Regions from separate parts of the Methylobacterium sp. A54F genome, predicted to be linked through region 1. Evidence: predicted binding sites of a transcription regulator. Region 1 holds the regulator's gene; each other region holds the start of a gene.
What was found. The regulator LexA, encoded in region 1, represses DNA repair genes until DNA is damaged. The targets are predictions, from matches to a motif close to TGTTCNNNNTGTGTTCNG.
Positions count from the first base shown of each region.

Region 2: ACLBXP_RS18150 (nucleoid-associated protein) is a predicted target of LexA. The motif match lies at 3,241-3,258, and genes of this name have one in related genera.
Region 3: ruvC (crossover junction endodeoxyribonuclease RuvC) is a predicted target of LexA. The motif match lies at 3,260-3,277, and genes of this name have one in related genera.

Region 1 covers NZ_JBKFBF010000009.1:105,910-112,974, reverse strand. The annotation lists gene cyoD (cytochrome o ubiquinol oxidase subunit IV) at 1-272, shown strand, start outside; gene ACLBXP_RS16110 (SURF1 family protein) at 310-1,068, shown strand; gene ACLBXP_RS16105 (DUF47 domain-containing protein) at 1,164-1,820, shown strand; gene ACLBXP_RS16100 (anion permease) at 1,824-2,831, shown strand; gene ACLBXP_RS16095 (hypothetical protein) at 2,845-3,153, opposite strand; gene lexA (transcriptional repressor LexA) at 3,461-4,183, shown strand; gene ACLBXP_RS16085 (ComEC/Rec2 family competence protein) at 4,177-6,420, opposite strand; gene gltX (glutamate--tRNA ligase) at 6,594-7,065, shown strand, end outside.
Region 2 covers NZ_JBKFBF010000011.1:56,969-64,033, reverse strand. The annotation lists gene ACLBXP_RS18160 (reverse transcriptase domain-containing protein) at 244-1,617, opposite strand; partial or broken gene ACLBXP_RS18155 (IS3 family transposase) at 2,044-2,622, shown strand; gene ACLBXP_RS18150 (nucleoid-associated protein) at 3,445-4,455, shown strand; gene ACLBXP_RS18145 (hypothetical protein) at 4,448-5,833, shown strand; gene ACLBXP_RS18140 (TonB-dependent receptor) at 6,890-7,065, opposite strand, start outside.
Region 3 covers NZ_JBKFBF010000001.1:461,339-468,403, forward strand. The annotation lists gene ACLBXP_RS02270 ((2Fe-2S)-binding protein) at 1-208, opposite strand, end outside; gene ruvA (Holliday junction branch migration protein RuvA) at 435-1,052, opposite strand; gene ACLBXP_RS02280 (YceI family protein) at 1,178-1,798, shown strand; gene ACLBXP_RS02285 (hypothetical protein) at 1,832-2,050, opposite strand; gene ACLBXP_RS02290 (hypothetical protein) at 2,459-2,587, shown strand; gene ruvC (crossover junction endodeoxyribonuclease RuvC) at 2,642-3,208, opposite strand; gene ACLBXP_RS02300 (class I SAM-dependent DNA methyltransferase) at 3,385-6,750, shown strand; gene ACLBXP_RS02305 (YebC/PmpR family DNA-binding transcriptional regulator) at 6,754-7,065, opposite strand, start outside.

The DNA of each region.
Region 1 (7,065 bases):
TCCCGTTCTGGCTGGTGATGGCCGACGTGCTGGGCGATGCCCGCATCACGAGCCTCGTGATCATGGGCTTCGCGGTCGTGCAGATCTTCGTGCACATGATCTACTTCCTGCACATGAACACGAAGTCCGAGGGCGGCTGGACCTTCCTGGCCCTCATCTTCACGCTGACCCTGGTGGTGATCACGCTGATCGGCTCGCTCTGGGTGATGTACCACCTCAACGCGAACATGATGCCGATGTCGCCCGCGGACATGAAGCACCACATGCCCTGAAGTCGGCGCCGGCCGACGCCCGCGCCGCTCCGGTCCCGTGTCGCAGCCTCCATCCGACGTCCGGCCGCCGCGCCGCGCCGCCGCCCTCGCACTCGCGGGCGCCTGCCTCCTGGCAGCCTGCGCCTTCCTGGCGCTCGGGATCTGGCAGGTGGAGCGGCGGGCCTGGAAGCTCGACCTCATCGCCCGCGTCGAGGCGCGGATCCACGCGCCGGCGGCGCCAGCCCCGCCGCCCGCGGAGTGGACGCGGATCAAGGCTGCGCAGGACCCCTACCGGCACGTCGCGGCCGCCGGCACCTACCTGCGGGACGCGGACACCCTCGTGCAGGCCGTGACCGAACTCGGCGCCGGCTTCTGGGTGCTCACCCCGCTGCGCGACACGCGCGGCTTCACCCTCCTGATCAACCGCGGCTTCGTGCCCGCGGAGCGGCGCGACCCGGCCGCCCGCGAGCCGCCCGCGGGCGAGGTCTCCGTCACCGGCCTCCTGCGCCTCACCGAGCCCGGCGGCGCCTTCCTGCGCGCGAACGACCCGGGGGCCGGGCGCTGGTATTCCCGCGACGTCGCGGCGATCGCGGCCGCGCGCGGGCTGCCCGAGGCGGCCCCCTACTTCGTCGACGCCGACGCCACGCCCGCGGGGGCCCTCCCGGTGGGCGGCCTCACGATCGTGGCCTTCCGCAACGACCACCTCGTCTACGCCCTCACCTGGTTCGCGCTGGCGGCGATGTCGGGGGCGGGGGCCCTCTACCTGCTGCGGGACCTGCTGCCGAGGGACCTGCGCGGCCGGCGCAGCAACCCTTGAGCCCGCGCGAAGCGTAGCCGGCTTGAAAACCGCAACGCTCGGCGCAACGCTCGGCCGCGCACCGGGTTGTTGCACGCGACGCACGGGGGACGACGATGCTCGGCTGGTTCAGGGCGCTGATGCCCCGTGAGGATCGCTTCTTCGACCTGTTCGAGCGGCATGCCCGCACCCTGGTGGCCGGCGCCGAGGCCCTGGAGGGCGTCCTGCGCGGCGGCCCGACGGTTCCCGAGCATTGCCGGGTGATCGTGGAGCAGGAGCAGGCGGCCGACGCCATCACGGCCGAGGTGCTCCTCGCGGTCCGCCGCAGCTTCATCACGCCCTTCGACCGCGGGGACATCAAGGACCTGATCCAGTCGATGGACGACGCCATCGACCAGATGCACAAGACGGTGAAGACCATCGCGCTCTACGAGGTGCGCAGCTTCGAGCCGCTGATGCAGGAGCTTGGCGGCACGGTGGTGGAGGCCGCCCGCCTCACCGCGCAGGCGATTCCCCTCCTCGGCGCGATCGGCCAGGAGGCCGGCCGCATCAGCACGCTCACCGAGGCGATCACCAAGGTCGAGGGGCGCTCGGACGAATTGCACGAGCGCGGCCTGCGGGACCTCTTCGCCACGCACGGCAAGGCCGGCCCGGACAGCAACGCCATGGCCTACATCATCGGCAGCGAGATCTACGGGCACCTCGAGGACGTGGTCGACCGCTTCGAGGACGTCGCCAACGAGATCAGCGGCATCGTCATCGAGAACATCTGAGCGATGGACGCGGGCGCCCTCGCCTTTCCCCTGCTCGCCGGCCTCGTCGGCTTCGCGCTGCTGTTCGACTTCCTGAACGGCCTGCACGACGCGGCGAACTCGATCGCGACCATCGTCTCGACCCGGGTGCTGCGGCCGCAATACGCGGTGCTCTGGGCGGCCTTCTTCAACTTCATCGCGTTCCTGTTCTTCGGGCTGCACGTCGCGCAGACCCTCGGGACCGGCATCGTCGATGCGGGGATCGTCGACCCGCGGGTGATCTTCGCCGCGCTCGCGGGCGCCATCGTCTGGAACGTCGCGACCTGGATCCTCGGCATCCCGTCGAGCTCGTCGCACGCGCTGATCGGAGGCCTCGTGGGCGGGGGCGTGGCGAAGGCCGGCTTCTCCGCGGTGGTGTGGGGCGGCCTCCTCAAGACCGTCGCGGCGATCGTGCTCTCTCCCCTCCTCGGCTTCGTGCTGGCGCTGCTCCTCGTGCTGATCGTGTCCTGGGCCTGCGTGCGCGCGACGCCGTTCGCCGTGGACAGGCGCTTCCGCATCCTGCAATTCGCCTCGGCCTCCCTCTACTCGCTGGGCCACGGCGGCAACGACGCCCAGAAGACCATGGGGATCATCGCGGTGCTGCTCTACGCGCAGGGGCACCTCGGTGAGAGCTTCCACGTCCCCCTCTGGGTCGTGCTCTCCTGCCAGTCGGCGATGGCGCTCGGCACTCTGTTCGGGGGCTGGCGCATCGTGCACACGATGGGCTCGCGCATCACCCGGCTCAACCCGATGCAGGGCTTCTGCGCCGAGACCGGGGGCGCGCTGACCCTGTTCCTCGCGACCTGGCTCGGCGTGCCCGTCTCCACGACCCACACCATCACGGGCGCGATCATCGGCGTGGGTGCGGCGCGGCGCGCCTCCGCGGTGCGCTGGGGCGTCGCCGGGGATATCGTGACGGCCTGGGTGCTGACCCTGCCGGCGGCCGCCCTCATCGCGGCCGGAACCTACCTCGTCACCGGTCTCTTCGGCTGAGGGTGCGATCCTCTCAGGGCCGAGCCTTGCCGGCGACCTCCCGGACGAAGGCGAGGCAGCGGCTGCGATCGGCCGGATCCGTCACGCGCCCGAAGGCCTCGAGGAGTTCCGCGGTCTGCGCCACGAGGCCGAGATCGGTCGCGCTCTCCTCACGGTCGCCGGCGCCCGCGAGGGGGTCCCCCGTCAGCAAGGCGTCCTCGCTCGTGCCGAGCGCCGCCGCGATCCGCCTCACCATCGTGCGCCCGGACGTCGCCTCCGGCGCCGCCTCGAACCCGGACAGGTTCATGCGGTCGTCGCGCTCGCTCCGCTCGCCACCCATCATGGTACCACGCCCCCACTCTTCGAATTTTGGCCGAACGCTCTAGCTTTCAGTCCAATGATGCACAATCATCCGGTGCACAATGCAGACGTCTACCGAGGTGCGGCGGACCCGCGCAGCGACGGAACGAGACCTGTGCCAGCGCGGGACCGACGCGGGCATCCGGCCGGCGTCCGCGGCCAGACAGCAGAACTCGTGCCGACCGGTTCGAGCCGCTCTTGCGGAACACTTGCGGAACGTTTAGCCTGTTCGCTGTTTGTTTCTGCGACCGCGCGCCGCGTGGGCGCCCACCTTGAGACAGGTCGAACCGATGCTGACGCGTAAGCAGTTGGATCTCCTCCGCTTCATCCAGCAGCGCATGCGCGAGAGCGGCGTGCCTCCCTCCTTCGATGAGATGAAGGATGCGCTGGACCTCAAGTCGAAGTCGGGCATTCACCGCCTGATCACCGCCCTGGAGGAGCGCGGCTTCCTGCGTCGCCTGCCGAATCGGGCCCGCGCGATCGAGGTGATTCGCATGCCCGAGACGCTCGGCAGCGCCGCCGGCGCGGCGAGCGAGGTGCGGCGCTTCACCCCGAGCGTCGTCGAGGGCGGACGGGCGAAGGCTGCGCCGCCGCGGCCGACCACGACGCAGATCGTCGATGAGGCGGGCCGGGCCGTGACGATCCCCGTGATGGGACGCATCGCGGCCGGTACGCCGATCTCCGCGATCCAGAACCAGAGCCATGCCATCACCCTGTCGCCGGACTTCGTGGCGGGCGGTGAGCATTATGCGCTCGAGGTTCGCGGCGATTCGATGGTCGAGGCCGGCATCCTGGACGGGGACCTCGTGGTCATCCGCAAGCAGGAGACCGCCAACACCGGCGACATCATCGTGGCGCTCATCGACGACGAGGAGGCGACCCTGAAGCGCCTGCGTCGCCGCGGTTCCTCGATCGCGCTGGAGGCGGCGAACCCCGCCTACGAGACGCGGGTGTTCGGGCCGGACCGCGTTCGGATCCAGGGTCGCCTCGTCAGCCTCGTCCGGCGCTACTGAAGCGATTCGGCTGAGGGCGGGTCGGGCTCGTCCTCGCCCGGCGGCCGCACGGTGGCGGGCGGTCCCTGGGCGGGTTCGGGCCGCGCCGCGGGACTTGGCCGTCGCCAGGGCGGCGTGCGGACCGGATCGCGGGCGTTCGTGACGCGCGGGCCCTCGCCCGTGAAGCGGATCGCCACGGCGCCGTGCCGGGCGAGGTAAGCCCGGTCGATCACGAGCGGTGCCGCGCAGGCCGCCGGTGCCGCTCGGGCGCTGACGAGGATCGCGGCCCGGGCGCAATCCTCCGCGAAGGCACGGCCATCTCGCACCAGGGCGACCGCGCCGCCCCCCGCCATCGTCGCGGTGCACCCGAGGCGATCGCAGCGCCCGCCCGCGGCAAGCTCCGAGGCCTGCCGCCCGTCCCCGTCGGCGCGCAGCCATTGTTCGACCACGAAGGACGGCGCCCGCCCGACCAGCATCAGCCGGCCTGCGCCGTCGCGCAGCGCGAGGCCCCCGCCCTCGCGATCGACGTAGAGGTCGTGCCGCTCCGGGACCGCCGCGAGTGCGAGGCCGAGGGCCGCCGGGGCGAGGCTCAGCCAGCGCAGGCGCGAGGCCGGCAGCGTCGCGAGGAGCAGGGCGAGGCCGAGGAGCGCGAGGGCGCCCGTGCCGAAGGCCGGCACCACGACGGTGGCGTGGCCGAACCCGGCGATCCACTCGGAGGTCGTGAGCATGCCCCGCACCGCGAGGCCCATCAGCCACCAGACCGGCTGGTCCAGGGCGAAGGGGTAGGCCAGGATGCCGAGCACCGCGGCGGGCATCACCGCGAGGGAGACCAGGGGCAGGGTCAGGGCGTTCCCGAGGATCCCGAACGGCTGCACGGTCTGGAAGTGATAGGTCGCGAACGGCGCGGTGGCGCATTGCGCGACGAGGGTCGTGGCGAGCGTTCCGATGACGGCGGTCCCGGCGAGCGCGATCAGGCGCCCCAGGCGCCCGGCCCCCTCCCGCCGCAGGAACCCGGCGCCGAGGAGCGGCGCGCAGGCGATGAGCCCGGCGACCGCGCCGAACGACATCTGGAAGCTCGGGCCGAGCAGCGCCTCCGGCTCGCGGGCGAGCGCCACCAGCGCCGCGAGGGCGAGGTTGCGCATGCTGAGGGCGGGCCGGTCCACCAGGATCGCGCCGAGCATGATCAGGGTCATGAGGAGCGCCCGCTCGGCCGCCACGTCCCAGCCCGAGAACACGCAGTAGGCGGTCACGCCCGTCATCGCGAAGCCCGCGGCGATCTTCTTGATCGGCCAGGTGAGGGCGAGGAACGGGACGAGGGCGAGGATCGCCCGGATCAGCCAGAACACCACGCCGGCGGCGAGCACCATGTGGAGCCCCGAGATCGAGATGACGTGGTAAATCCCGGCCGCCCGCAGCACCGCGCTGGTCTCCGGGCTGATCAGGCCGCGCTTGCCCGTGACGAGGGCCGCCGCGACCGCGCCGGCCTGCCCCCCGTTGGCGTCGGTGATCCGCCGCGTCAGGGCGTTGCGCGCCGCATCGACCGCCGCGGCGATCCGCAGGCCGAGGTCGGGGGGCTCGGGCGGCGCGCGGACCTCGATCCGCCCCACGAGCGAGCCCACCGCGCCGATGCCGCGGAAGTAGGCGTCGCGGGCGAAATCGTAGCCGCCCGGCCGCGCGGCCTCGGGCGGCGGCAGGAGGCGCGCGGTGGCGGCGATGAAATCGCCCGGCCGCAGCGCCTCCGCCCGCTTGTAGGAGACGCGCACCCGCGCCGGCCGCTGCCCCGCGGCGAGGCCGCCGAAGCCCGACACCCGCACGACCACCCGGGCCCCCTCGTCGCGCTCGTCGAGGGCCTCGATGAAGCCGGTGAGCGGGCCGATGGTGGTGCGGGCGAGGACCGGCGCCTCGACCCGGAGGATCCGCCACTCGGCCGCCGCGAAGCCCAGGAAGGCGGCGACCGCGGCGAGCGCCAGCGCCCGCGCGACGGGGCGCCCGCCGAGCCAGGGCATCGGCGCCAGGCAGGCACCGCCGGCGATGAGCGGCGCGGCGAGCGCCGGACTGCCGTCCGCCGCGGTGAAGCGCACGAGGATGCCGAGGCCGAAGGCGACGGCGAGCCACGGGAAGAGCCGCCGCTGCTCCGCCTCCACGGCGAGGCCGGCGCCGAAGAACGCCCGGATGGCGGGCAACGGGGCGAGGCGGCGCCACGCGACGCCCGACCGCGCCGCCGCGATGCTCCCGGCCCCGCTCCCCCCTCCGCCCATGCGTGCCGCCCGATGGTGCCGCCGGAAACCCTCGCCCGGACGCGCCGCGAATCGCCGGCACGTTCCGGCCCGAACGGCGTTTCCTCAAGTGCTCGGGCTCATGCTACACGCCCGCGACCGGACGGGTCGATCCGACCCGCGGCCCCGCTCCACGCCAACATTCAGTCTCCCCGATGCCGCCAGACGTCGTCACGCGCTTTGCGCCCTCGCCCACCGGCTACCTCCACATCGGAGGCGCGCGCACGGCCCTGTTCAACTGGCTGTTCGCCCGCCGGCACGGCGGCCGCATGCTGCTGCGCATCGAGGACACGGACCGCGAACGCTCCACGCAAGGGGCGATCGACGCGATCCTCGACGGCCTGCGCTGGCTCGGCCTCGATTGGGACGGGGACGTGGTCTACCAGTTCGCACGGGCCGACCGGCACCGCGCGGTGGCCGAGAGCCTGATCGCCAGCGGCAACGCCTACCGCTGCTACGCGACGCCCGAGGAGCTGACCGCCATGCGCGAGCAGGCGCGGGCGGAGGGACGCCCGCTGCGCTACGACGGGCGCTGGCGCGACCGCGACCCGGCGGAGGCGCCGGCGGGCGTGAAGCCGGTGATCCGCCTGCGGGCGCCGACCGAGGGCGAGACCGTGATCGAGGACG
Region 2 (7,065 bases), on a different contig from region 1:
AACGAGCGGCGGAGCCGCTGACGCTTACTCCTCATAGTCCGCGATACGCGTGCTCACGGACTGAAAGTGCAGACTGGCATGGGGTCCTGCCCCGGCTAATCCACTCAATTTGCTCCGGCGGAAGCCTCCCGATTAGGGCAACCGGTACCGATGCAACCCGTTGCACAGTTGACCTAAATCGCGGCCCTGTACGACCGGCCAATTTTATCCGTCATATGTGGCTGAACGGCTGGAACCGGCACTCTATGGGATGCAACTGGACCTTATCTTGGTCGGACGCAATCGCCTCGGCATCTCAAACATGACTTCGGCGAGCGAGAAACGGCCGCTCGGGAGCATTGACTTGGCATAATATCGGCTCAGCTGTAACGCCATACGAGTGCTCAAGGGATCTCGATGCTGAGCAGACACAACTTGATCTAACCAATGTCTGGCAGTCGGATCGCATTTGAAGGATGCACTCCAGCTTCTTGCGAGCCGATCGATGGATAGCTTCGGCTCTTTTCGCCTTGCTGCGCTGCAGACCCTCCGCACAATTCTGTCCCGGTTTCTGCTACTCGCTCGTACTATCGCGGACCCGCCGTCCGAACGGATGCGATATCCGAGGTAGTCGATTCCTCGGGCAAGCCACTTAACTCCTGCTGTCTTCAGCTCCAGAGCACCAACAGCCGAAGCTTTAAAGGCTTCGGTCAGGACGTCACATGCTGAGGCGACATCGTCCTGGGCAGACCCGAGTACGAGAATGTTGTCCGCATAGGTGACAAGCAGGACCGACGCCGGAAGACGCCCGTCTGATACCTCATTCAGCACCAATGCGATCAACAACTCGGCGGCATACGGAGATGCTGCCGAGCCTTGGGGCAAGCCCTGCTGGAACTTCTTGGAGAGCGAGTTGGTGGGTTGCTTCGAGTTATATGGAAGCGTCCTATGATGGAGCTTCATTTCAGTGGAGACTATAGACGTCTCCACGACCCTTTCCGGTATGCCCGGAAGGAGCTTGGGGAGCTTCTTCTCATCGAACGAGCCGAAGCAGCTTTTGATGTCGAGTTCTGCCGCGCATCGGAAGCCTCTCGACGTAATTTCGCGTCCGATGTCTCCTATGGCGGCATTGACGCCACCACGAAGCATATATTGCCTTGGATGTAGCCGAGATGTGAGGCAATCCAGAACGCGTTTGACCATGGCCTGTCGGACTTTGTGTCCAAAGCCGAATGCGCACACATAGCGAATGCCGCCGCTGGGTTTCTTGAGCTCTTCGCAGGAAACGTACTCGAATGAAGGCTGCCAGAGATCGAGCTGGTCAGCGATGGCAATCACCGCAACCGCAGAAACACGGTTGTCAAATCCATGATGGCCACGCGCATCTTTTCGCCGCCTACGATCAAGCTTTTGGTTCTCTCGGTCGACCGCATAAATGCGACTGCTGCGGCTTCCGAGATAGACGCTGCAGAGATAGTAGGCCTTGTTCCATTCTTTCTCTAGGATATGCTTCGTGATCCGTTTGACCAATCTTTGCTCAGCGCCTCGGGCACGTCTGATGACTGCCTTTGCTTGGCGCTCAGCGTTAGCAACTGCATCAGCCGGCGTGTAGCCGGGCTGGACCACATTGGTAGGCATATCTTTTTTCCCACTCTGCTAGACGACTGGCAGCGGGGAGTGGGACACCCAAACTGCCAGTCGTCCGCTTTCTCGGCGGCCAAACCGACAAAGCACAGCCTTCAGACTGTGCTGACACCATAAGCGAGATCCAGATTTTGTCAAATACTCGTATGGTTAACTCTAGGTATTGCCGTGAGTCGGAGTCGATATGACCATCAGGCGGTACAGAATGTATGCATCTCAGATGTGATACAAAATGTGTTTACTGCCGTTGGAGCGATTTGGCTCAGAGCACACCTTGTCGATCCACCTCGAGGAGAGTTGATGCCGAGCGAGGCGCCCTGGGGCACGCTGGAACCGCCGGTCGAGGCTTGTCAGCCGAAGGCGAAGTCGCCGCCTGAAACCATCAGTGGACGATCGTCCTCATTGACCCCGTCCAGTAACGGCGGCCTCCGGGTCGAACAGGCGCGGAAGATGAAAGATCTGGAGTGTGAGAACGCTCGGTTGCGGCGGCTTGTGGCTGACCTGTACCTGGAAAAGCAGGCGCTGGCGGACGTCGCATCGGGAGACTTGTAGTCCCCGAGCGACGCAGGCAGCCGGTCGACGGCACCCGGGAGAGGCAAGGCCTATCGGAACGCTACGCCTGCCGGATCATTGTCCAGCGCCGCGGCACGCAGCGCCATGTGCCCTGCGTGTTGGCCGACGAGGATGCGCTGGCCCAGACCATCATCACCGTAGCGTCCGAGTACGGGCGCTACGGCTACCGACGTGTCACCGCCTGCTGCAGGCAGACAGCTGGCAGGTAGGCAAGGATCAGGTTCAGCGCATCTGGCGTCGCGAGGGGCTCAAGGTCCCCAGGAGCACCGACCGCGCAGCCACCTCTGGCTGAACGACGGTTCCCGCGTGCGACTACGGCCGCTCCACTGCAATTACGTCCGGAGCTTCGACTTCGTGCAGGCCGAGGCGCACGATGGGCGAAGCGTTCGCATCCTGACGCTCACCGACAAGCACACCCGCGCCTGTCAGCTTCCGAGATCTGGCCTTTCGGCTGCACATGGCAGCGGACATTCAGTAGCCTCTCACTCGGCTCGGTCCAAAATACCGGTCAAATCGACTGCATCTTGCGGATCATCTAGGGCAACAATCCTGGGCTCATGTATCGCCCATGAAGCGGAACCACTACGCAAACATTGGGAATTAAAGTGTTAAACTGGATCGCATGTCGATCCGCAGCTAGACCCCAGGCAGGGAAGTCAGCCGAGCGGCTTGGACACTGCGCATCTGCGAACGCAGCGTGGGGATGCAGAGGGCAGACCGCGCGCAACGGTTTTGGTGCAACGGGTTGCACGAACGGCAGAGATTGGCCGAAAGGCGGCTGGTCCGGTTCAAGGCTTAGGGCGCGGGCGAGCGGACATTCTGCGCGGCTCAGGTGAATGCCTCAGAGTGACCCATTCCAGGCATCGGGAATGTCAGCTTTTGGGCGGCCAGCGCGGGGCTATGAACCCTCGGAGGGGTTGACTGGGGGTGTTGAGCTCCACCGCGGTTTTTCGCCCTTTTGGCGCATTCCGAGGGGTTTGCTTGAGTGTCCTTTTTAGACCGTTGCGCTTTGGCCTAGCGAGCACGCCGCTGCCAACCCCCACTTGTTCTTGTTTCGTTCACGGTGTAAAACAGCGGGATCACGTGGGATGCGGGGTTAGCGCTCTGCACGGTCCAACTCACCCCGAAAGGAGCTCGGGACAGGGGGCGGCGATCGTATCGTCTGGGTTGTCAGCGTCCTTGCACCAAGCCAGTCTCGGCCGCAGCGAACGACACCTGAGGTCGTTGCATTAGCCGTTGGGAGGGTAGGTGACAAACACCATTATCCGCGTCGCGATCCACGACCTGACCAAAACCCAGGGGGCCTTCGTCGTTAAGCACGGAAAAAGCGATCTGAAAATTACTCAGACGATGCAACGCGTGATCGACGACCTCACCGCTCTCTACGCCAAGCGGACCTCGAAATCTTACGGGAAATTCGCGGTCGATGAAGATCGATTTCCGACCGAGAAGCACCTCAGCGCCTACCTCAAGGTCCAGCCCAGTGACTTCACGACGCTGACGCACAAGATGATGGAAACGCTGAAAGCTCAGGCGGGCTACAAGGGCGCTGCCACGGGCGGCCACGTCTTCTTCGCTCACTTTGAGCGCGAAGAACGGCAGTACCTCCTCATCGCGATCGTCAACGAGAAACTCGGCGCGTCGATGACGAGCGACCTCGATGTCCAGGATGTCCGCCATCTCGACATGGACGGTTTTCGGTTCGCGGGCCGCATCAACATGACCGGCTGGGCCAACGGCGAGGAGCGCTACATCGGCTTCTTGAAGGGCAAGCGCGAGGTCTCCGAGTACTTCAAGGAATTCCTCGGCTGTGACACCACGGTCCAGAACCGCCGCGACACGGCCGAGCTCGTCCAGGCGCTGATGGCATTCGCCATCGATGAAGGCATGGACACCCCGAGCAAGGACGATTTCCTCGCCCGCGCGAAAACCATCTGCGAGCGTTCGGCCAAAGCTCAGGAGGAACTCAGCTTCGAGGCGCTGGCCAACGAACTGAGCCCGCAGGATCCCGAGAGGCTGATGACCGTTCTGGCCGATCCCGATCTGCGCCTCAACGACGGCTTCGTGCCTGATCGCCGCGCCCTCGGACCACTGATCAAATTCAAGGGCAAGACCCCGACCTGGAGCATCGAGTTCAATCGCGACGCGATCACCCGCGGAAACGTGCGGTTCAACGCTGAGGACAATACCCTCACGTTGACCGGCCTGCCCGAGGATCTCACAGCGCAGCTGCGCGCTGAGTTCAGCCAAGATGGCTAGGATCACATTCGACCAGCTGACCCTGCTGTATCGTCATATCGCCTTCGATCAGAACGGCGATCAGGGAAGGCTGTCGATTGCGACCCCAGAAGTCCTGGAGGTCATCCAACTCATCGAAGATAACCAGGATGTCGCTGTTGACGCAGACATCGTCGTGCTCGACGACGACGTGCTTCAAGTCGGTCACATCGTATCAGTCCGCGTCGGCCCACCCCGGACTGCGCTCGGCACCCTCGTTCGCGACTTCGATGGGTTGCTCGATACCCCGGAAGCGCGGGTCAAAGAACCGCGCGCCTACTTCGTCGTCGACGGCGGTATCACACCGGACATCGATCCCTGTCCCGAGCGCTTAGCGACCTATCGCAAGGTCCTCGAGTTCACGAAGCTCGTTGGCGAAGCAGCGGCCTATATCGATCAATTCAAAAGGGAATTGATCTTCGTCAAGGATGGCAAGTTCAGCGTTCCGCTGGCGTATAAGGCCGCCGACTTGGACCGTGTGAGTGTCTCCGACGCCGACGCCATTCTCAGCGCGTGCGCCGACGAGATTCACCGAGACCAGAAGCTCGCGATCCTCGCCGAAGCCGTCATCGGGATCTGCGCGTCTCAGCCGGTCGCAGTCCGGTTTCGCCACCTCATCGCAAACCTCGGTTCGGTGAACGAGGAAGTGCGAAACGGCTATCAGCTGTTCGCGTCCAGCTTCTCGTACTCAAAGATCCGCAACGAAATCGAAGCCGCACGCATCGATTATCTCAACAAGATCCACAAAACGATTATCGATATCCAGACGCAGTTGCTCGGTATCCCGGTCGCGACGGTCATCGTCGCCTCGCAGCTGAAAGTCATATCCGCCTGCGGCGTCGAGTTCTGGACCAACTTCGCCGTCGTCGTGGGCGCATGGATCTTCGTCGCGCTCTTGGCGATCGCCATCGGAAACCAATGGGCGACGCTGGCGTCCATATCCGACGATATCGCGCGCCAAAAAACCAAATTTGAGCGGGACTTTGCGGCGCTCAGCGATCAGTTCGATACGATTTTCGTTACCCTCGCCGGTCGGATAAAATGGCAGCGAAGGTTTCTGGGGTTTGTTGGCGTGCTCGCAGTCTTCGGGGCAGCGGTGGCCACATTCGTTGCGTATCAAGTGACCAAAGTTCCGTACATGAGCTGTTGGTCGGGTGAGGTCTCGGCGTCGGCACCAACACCGATCCCGCCGGCTGTGACGCCTGTCGCACCGGCTCCGACGCCTCCGTCGCCTGTCTCGCCAGCCAACACACCGACGAACGCGTCGCCGCCTAAGCAAAGCCCGCCACCCGATCCGGCTCCGCCAACGCCCGCCAAGCCTAAAATGGCTCCCACGCCGCGGGTCCACCCACAGCCGTAAGTGGTTTGCGCTGTCAGAAGCACCAGGGGAGGAGAGGACACTCCGTGTCCCCGCAGTTCGGCTGATCGCTCGGTAGAACTGATCGCATAGGAGCGGCCCGCTCCAGGGACCGACACGGCGACGGTCAGCCGAAACTGAATGTTCGCTACTGGGCGGTCAGCTGGTGTCCGTTCATGGCGCATCTGAGACTTGCCATCCGGCTGAAGGCGACGTCCGCTTCGGCGATGGTTGGCAAATGGCCGAGATGGGCGCGAAGCCGATCATCCGCCTTTCCTGCGGCGAGTTGCTATCGCACTTTGAGGAGGAGCCGGCCTGACCGGGAGTTCAGCGTCCCCTGCCCGCTTGTACGACGGCTCGCTTGCGCACGGCATCGCGTGCAACGCGTTCCAGGGAGGCAGCTCGGATGCAGGCGGCCACGCGATGCCACGGAACGGCGGGAGTCATTCTTACTGGTTGGCGTGACTGCCGGTACTGTTCAGCATGCCCGGTCCGGTTAGACGCCCCTATGGCTCCGCAAAAGACCGGATCGCTCGGGGCTCTCCCGCCACAAGATGCTGCAAGCGGTCTGGTAGGCGAAGAATACCAGCCGATGGTACGGCAGGTGGTCGTGGATCTACCATGTCGACAGGGCGACGCAGAATGCAGACCGCGCGCAACGGTTTTGATGCAACGGGTTGCACGGACGGCAGAGATTGGCCGAAAGCGGAATGGCTGCTTCGGAGCAGGTGTGCCGGAAAAGCGGACGGCCTCCTCCTGACCCAACTCGGACGCATAGGCAGCTGTCTGCGCTACCGGAAAGCAGACAGTTTCCACTTTGGGCGCCGACCTTGCTCAGGCGGCCCGACGACCAAGCGGCTTGCCACGACGGGATACGCCGAGCCCCTTGCGGGCATCGCATTTCAATCCGTGACTGTGCCAGCCGTCAGATTGGCCATGCTGCCAGCCCCGATGACATCCGTGGGCGGAGGCGGAGCCTACCCACGAGGCGGCCAACAGTCCTACAACGATAGCGAGTGCGCGCATCAAGATGTCCCTTCCAGTCCAAAAGACACAGCGTCAGAAGCGGCCCGCCAGCGTCAGGCGAACGGCGGTCGGTTCGACAGGATGGAAATGGCGGTCGGCCACCCCATCAGCGCCCTCACCCGGCAGGCGGGACACGTAGTAGTAGGTGATCTGATCGGCCTTGGCGTTTGTTAGGTTCAGTACGTCGAGCGAGAGGCTTATCCCGTTGT
Region 3 (7,065 bases), on a different contig from region 1:
CGCTCGCGCAACCCGCGCCGCAGGCATGGTCCGCGTCCTGCAGCGCCGTCTGCATGATCGAGCGGATGGTCCGGGCGCAGCGCCCGCACTTCGGACTGCAGCCGAGGCAGGCGTAGACCTGGGCGGGCGTGCGGGGGCAGGCCGGGCCCGGATTCAGGCAGGCGCGGACCGCGCCATCCGACAGGACGTTGCAGGAACAGACGATCATCGGCCGGTCAGGATCTCTCTCCGGAAGGGGCTTGGTCAATCGCGCGCGATCCTTTCGCGAGCGACATCAACGACTTCCCTGCCAGTTTAGAACCGTTGAAAACTCTTGTTCTATCAAGAACTTACACGTGACAGGCGCCGTGCGCAACGCAGCTCTTGCGGGGGCAGCCGCGCGGGCGTCAGCTCGCTCCGGCCCACGATACCGCCGCGGGGGGAGCGGGGTCGCCTCAGCGCGCGAGTTCCTTCAGGCCGAGGCGGATCAGCGTCTTGGTCTCCGCGCCCTCGCCGGCGGCCTTGAGGGCGGCCGCCACCGCCGCGGAGGCCTGGATCTGCGCGTAGCCGAGGTTGACCAGCGCCGAGATCGCGTCGGCCACGGGCTGCGGCGCCGTCCGGTCCTCCACGGCGCCGGTGAGGGCGATCAGCGCCGGGTCGATCGGAGCGAAGGCCGGGGCCTTCTCCTTCAGCTCGGCTACGAGGCGGGCGGCGAGGCGCGGCCCGACGCCCGGGGCGCGGGCGATGGCGCCCTTGTCGCCGGTGGCGATCGCGGTGGCGAGGGCGGCCGGCTCCAGCACCGAGAGCACCCCGAGCGCCACGCGGCTGCCCACGCCCTGCACGGTCTGGAGCAGCCGGAACCACTCGCGCTCGGCGTCCGAGCGGAAGCCGTAGAGGCGGATCATGTCCTCGCGGACATAGGTCTCGATCGACAGGTCGGCGGCCTCGCCGGGCTGCGGCAGGCGCTGCAGGGTGCGGGCCGAGCAATGCACCACGTAGCCGACGCCGTTCACGTCGAGGATCACGAAATCCTCGCCGTAGGAATCGACCACCCCCTTCAGCTTGCCGATCATCGCGCCACCGTTTCACTCGTCCGGCGATGCCTATCGGTTCGTGCCGGCCCGCGCCATCGAGCCTTGAGCCGCGGTGACAAAACGTGACATCACGAGGCGCTTGCTCTCGGGGGGTTCAGAAAACGATGCATCACGCCGCGCTCCGTCTCTCGCTCGCCCTGTGCCTGCTGGCGGGCGGCGCCCGCGCGGCGGACACCCCGGGCGCGATCACCAGCGACCCGACGCAGGTGCGGGCAGGCGCCTACCGGCTGGATCCGGCCCACGGCAAGATCACATGGTCCCTCAGCCACCTCGGCTTCTCGACCTATTACGGGCAGATCACCGACGTGTCCGGCGAGGCGACCCTCGACCCCAAGGAGCCGGGCAAGAGCCGGCTCAGCGTGACGGTCGGGATCGACAGCGTGAGCGGGCTCAACCCGAAGCTCGACCAGCACCTCAAGACGCCGGACTTCTTCGACGCCGCGAAGTACCCGACGGCGACCTTCACGGCGACCTCGGTTGAGCCGACGAGCCCGACCACGGCCCGCGTCAACGGCGACCTGACCCTGCGCGGCGTTACCAAGCCCGTGGCCTTCGACGCGACCTTCAACCAGGCGGGCATCAGCCCGGTGGACAAGCGCTACACCGTGGGCTTCGACGGGCGGACCGTGCTGAAGCGCTCGGATTTCGGCATCAGCGCCTTCCTGCCCATCCTCGGCGACGAGGTCTCCCTGCGGCTCGAGGGCGAGTTCAAGGCCGTCGAGTGAGGTTTTCCGCGGCCGGCGGAGGCTGGGCCGCCCTCAGCCCCGCAGGGCGCATTCGAGCGTGCCGGCGCGCTGCACCTGCCGCGCGCGCAGGTAGCGCGCCCGGCCGAGCAACCGCTCTGCGACGGCGCTGCCCGGCTGGACGCCGATGAGCACGCGGGCGGTATCTTCCAGCGCCTCCGGCTCCGAGCCCCAATGGAGCTGGTCCTGCGCGGAGACCAGGATCTGCCACAGGGGCATCGGCTCGTCGGACATCGCGGCTGCGCTCCTCGGGTTCGCCGGCGCCACTCGGTCCGGCGCGACGGCTGAAGAATCGGGTATCGGAGGATCGGCGCAGCGGGAGCACGCCCATCCGTCGTGTCTCGGGTGAACCTTGACAGTTCGATGGCCGCCTCTATGCGGCACGCCGCCTGAGCGCGCGCTGAACGACAGGGCCCCCCGCAGGCTCACCGGCCTTCATCCGCCGTTAACCAACTTCACCGAGGCTCACCCCATGACGGCCGCCCGGCGGCCCGTCAGGAAACGGCCACGATGCCGGGTCAGGGTGACGCCGGATGTACGCGCACCGGGGCCCCGGCCTCGTGGCCGTGACGTTTCGGGAACGCGATGCGGCCGGGCGGGCTCAAGGGCCTTGCGCGGCGCTTCGATGAAGCGAGGCTCTTCGTGCTCAACACCCTTCTGGCCGTCTTCGCGGTGATCGCGGTCCTCATGGCCCGCGCCGTGTGCAAGCTCCTGCTGCTGCCGTTCCGGACCCTGCGCGGCCTGCGGCGGAACCGTCCCGCCGCCGCCTGAACCGCTGCGGCCGGCGGCCTTCCGCCGGCCGGGACCGGTCCCGCCCGCGCGGCCTCAGCCCTGGCGGGCGAGCGCGGCGGCGATGCGCGCCGCGCCGAGGCCGCCCGCCCCGGCCTGCAGGTTCGCGCTCCTGAGCGCGTGGGCACCCCGGTGGTTCACATGGGTGATGGCGATCGCGAGGGCGTCGGCCGCATCCGCGACCCGGAACTCGGCCTTCGGCAGCAGGAATTTCACCATCGCCTGGATTTGCGCCTTCTCGGCGTGACCCGAGCCCGCGACCGTCTTCTTGATCAGGTTCGGGGCGTACTCGAACACCGGCACGCCGGCGAGCGCCGGCACCAGCAGCGCGATGGCGCGGGCGTGGCCGAGCTTCAGCGTCGCCTGCCCGTCCTTGTTGACGAAGGTCTCCTCGACCGAGACCTCATCGGGCCGCATCGCCTCCACCACCCGCGTCAGGCCCTCGTGCAGCTCGCGCAGGCGCAGGGCCAGCGGCAGCGCCGCATCCGAGGTGACGACGCCGCACGCAACGTAGGCGAGCTTGGTGCCTTCGGCGTCGACGGCACCCCAGCCCGAGCGGCGCAGGCCCGGGTCGATGCCGAGAATTCGGACGGGGGCGCTCATCGCCGGTACCTTCACGGGTGCGCTGGATCGAATCGCCATGCGTCGGGTCTACGGTACGTATCGTGAACGAAGCCTTTCGCCAAACAGATTGCCGAGGCTGTACGTAAACCTAGAAGAAATTATGTTTACCTGAGATTGGAAATTGGCGAGTCCCCCGAGCTTCCTCGGAGGGGTTCATGACCGTCGAAGCCTTCATCGCCCGCTGGACGGACCGCATCGCCGGGGCCGAGCGCGCCAACTACCAGATGTTCCTCACCGAGCTCTGCGACGTCCTTGACGTACCCCGCCCGGAGCCGGCCGGGGAGCGCGCCCGCAACGACTACGTCTTCGAGCGCGCCGTGCGCCCGAGGCCGGCCGACGGCGGGCGCGCGCCGAAGCGGATCGACCTATACCGGCGCGCCTGCTTCATCCTGGAGGCCAAGCAGTCTCACCTGCCCGGTCGCCGCCACGCCGGGCAGACGGAGCTGGAGCTGCCCGGCGTCGCCCCCCTCGGCCGTCCGGGCGCGGCGCGCGGCTGGGACGCGATGATGCAGAACGCCCGCAAGCAGGCGGAGGGCTACGTCTTCCTGCTGGACCCCGACCATCCGGCGCCGCCCTTCCTGATCATCTGCGATGTCGGCCACTGCCTCGAGGTGTACGCGGACTTCACCGGCACCGGCCGCGCCTACACGCAGTTCCCGGATCGGCAGACGTTCCGCATCTTCCTGGAGGATCTGCGCCGGCCGGGGATCCGGCAGCGGCTCGCCCGGGTCTGGACGGATCCGCGCAGCCTCGACCCGGCCCGGGAATCGGCCCGCGTCACCCAGGGCATCGCCCGCCGCCTCGCCGCCGTGAGCCGGGTGCTGGAGGCGCGCCACCCGCCCGAGGCCGTGGCGCACTTCCTGATGCGCTGCATCTTCACGATGTTCGCCGAGGACGTCGATCTGCTGCCCCGCGGGGCCTTCACGGAGATCCTGACGCGGGGTCTCGAGAACCCCGAGGACTTCGCCCGCCAGCTCGCCGACCTCTGGGCCAGGATGGACGACCCGGACCGCGACGCCCGCTATTCACTGGTGCTGCGCACCCACCTGCGGCACTTCAACGGCAACCTGTTCCGGGGCGCGGGGGTCTTCCGCCTGGGCCGCGAGGAGATCGGCGAGCTGCTCGCGGCCGCGGGCCAGGACTGGCGGGAGGTCGACCCGGCGATCTTCGGGACGCTCCTCGAACAGGCGCTGGACCGCACCGAGCGGCGGCGCCTCGGTGCCCACTACACCCCGCGCGCCTACGTGCAGCGCCTCGTCGAGGTGACCGTGATGGAGCCCCTGCGCGGCGACTGGCAGGCGGCCCTGACCCGCGCCGAGGCCGCCAAGGAGGACGGCGACGAGGCCCGCGCGGTGGGCCATCTGCGCGCCTTCCATCGCCGGCTCTGCGCGAGCCGCGTGCTGGATCCCGCCTGCGGGACCGGCAACTTCCTGTACGTCGCCCTGGAGCTGATGAAGCGCCTCGAAGGCGAGGTCCTGGAGGCGCTGGCCGAGCTCGGCGAGCCCGAGAACATGGGGCTCGATCGCGAGACGGTCGACCCGCACCAGTTCCTCGGGCTGGAGCGCAACCCTCGCGCCGCGGCGATCGCCGAGCTGGTGGTCTGGATCGGCTACCTGCAGCAGCACTACCGGACGCGCTCGGGCCATCCGGCCGAGCCGATCCTGCGGGCCTTCCGCAACATCAACGGCGGCGCCCGAGCGGGCTTCGACGCGCTCCTGGCCTGGGACGAGGTCCCCGAGCCCGACGCCTACCCGAACCCGCGCCAGGCCCCCTGGCCCGAGGCCGCCTTCATCGTCGGCAACCCGCCCTTCGTCGGCGGCAAGGACATCCGTGCCCGCCTCGGCACCCCCTACGCGCAGGCCCTGCGGGCGGCCCACCCCCACATGAAGGAGAGCGCCGACCTCGTGATGTACTGGTGGGACCGCGCCGCGGAGCTGCTGGCCCGGCCGAGCGCGAGCCTGCGCCGCTTCGGCTTCGTCACCACGAACTCGATCGCGCAGGTCTTTCAGCGGCGCGTGGTCGAGCGCCACCTCGCCGGGCGTCCGCCCGTCTCGATCGTGTTCGCGGTGCCGGACCATCCCTGGACAAAGGCCACCCGGGACGCGGCCGCCGTGCGCATCGCCATGACGGCCGCGGCGGCCGGAACCGCGGACGGAACCCTCTCGGAGGTGGTGGCCGAGGCGGGGCTCGACACGGATGACCCGGCGATCGGCTTCGCGGTCCGGACGGGCCGCATCAATGCCGACCTGACGATCGGCCTCGACGCGACGCGGACCGTGGCGCTCGGGGCAAATTCCGGGTTGTGCTCGCCCGGCGTGAAGCTGCACGGCGCGGGCTTCATCGTCTCGCGGGCCGAGGCCGAGCACCTGGGTCTCGGCCGCCGCCCCGGACTCGAGCGCCACCTCCGTCCCTATCGCAACGGGCGCGATCTCACCGCCCGCTCGCGCGACGCCTACGCGATCGATCTGCTCGGCCTCGCCGCGCCGGAGGTGCGCCGGCTCTACCCCGAGGTCTACCAGCACCTGCTGGCGCGCGTGCGCCCCGGGCGCGAGGCCAACAACCGCGCGGCCTACCGCGAGTCCTGGTGGCTGTTCGGTGAGCCGCGCCGGGAGCTGCGGCCGGCGCTCGCGGGCCTGCCCCGCTACATCGCCACCGTCGAGACCGCCAAGCACCGGGTCTTCCAGTTCCTCGATGCCGCGATCCTGCCCGACAACATGCTCGTGGTAATCGCCGACGACGACGCGGCGACGCTGGCGCTCCTGTCCTCGCGCATCCATACGGCCTGGGCGCTTCAGCTCGGTGGCTGGCTCGGCTACGGCAACGATCCGCGCTACACGAAATCCCGCTGCTTCGACCCCTTCCCGTTTCCCAGTCCGACGCCGGTCCAGCTCCTGCGGCTGCGCGGGGCCGGCGCGGAGCTCGACGCCACCCGCCGGGCAGTGCTGGAGCGGAACCCGGACCTCACCCTCACGGGGCTCTACAACGTCCTGGAGCGGGTCCGCGCGGACGCCGCGGAGGCGCGGGACGCCGACGTGATCGCGCGGGGGCGCGTCCTCATCCTGCACGAACTGCACCGGGATATCGACCGCCTCACCGCGGAGGCCTACGGCTGGCCGCAGGGACTCGAGGCCGAGGCGATCGTCGCGCGCCTCGTCGCCCTCAATGCCGAGCGGGTCCGCGAGGAGGCGGCCGGCCTCGTGCGCTGGCTGCGGCCGGACTACCAGGCGCCGCGCTTCGTCCGCGAGGCCGCGGCGGCGGAGCTCGACCTCGGGCCGGCGGCCGGGCCGGCGGTCGTGGAGCGGCCGGCCTTCCCGCGGGACCGCGATGCGCAGCCGCTCGCCGTCGAGGCGCTGCTCGCGGGGGACGGCCGCCCGATGGCGCCGGACGAGATCGCCCGCGGCTTCCTTCGGGGCGGCCGGCGCATCGAGGCCCGCGTCGCGCAGATCCTCGCCACCCTCGCCCTCTACGGCCGCATCAGCGACCTCGGCGACGGGCGCTACGCCGCCCGCCGGGCGGCGTGAGCCTCAGGCTTCGAGCTTCGCGATCAGCGCCTCGGAGAGGGCGAAGTTGACGTAGACGTTCTGGACGTCGTCCTGATCCTCGATCACCTCGACGAGGCGGATCAGCTTCTCGCCGGTCTCGTCGTCCACGTCGACCGTGTTCTGGGCCTTCCAGATCAGTGCCGTGCGGCTCGGCTCGCCGAAGCGGGCCTCGAGCGCCTTGCTGACCTCGCCGTAGGCTTCCTGCGCGCAGGTGACCTCGTGGCCGTCCTCGCCGGAGCGGACGTCGTCGGCGCCCGCCTCGATCGCGGCCTCGAGCATCGTATCGGCGTCGGC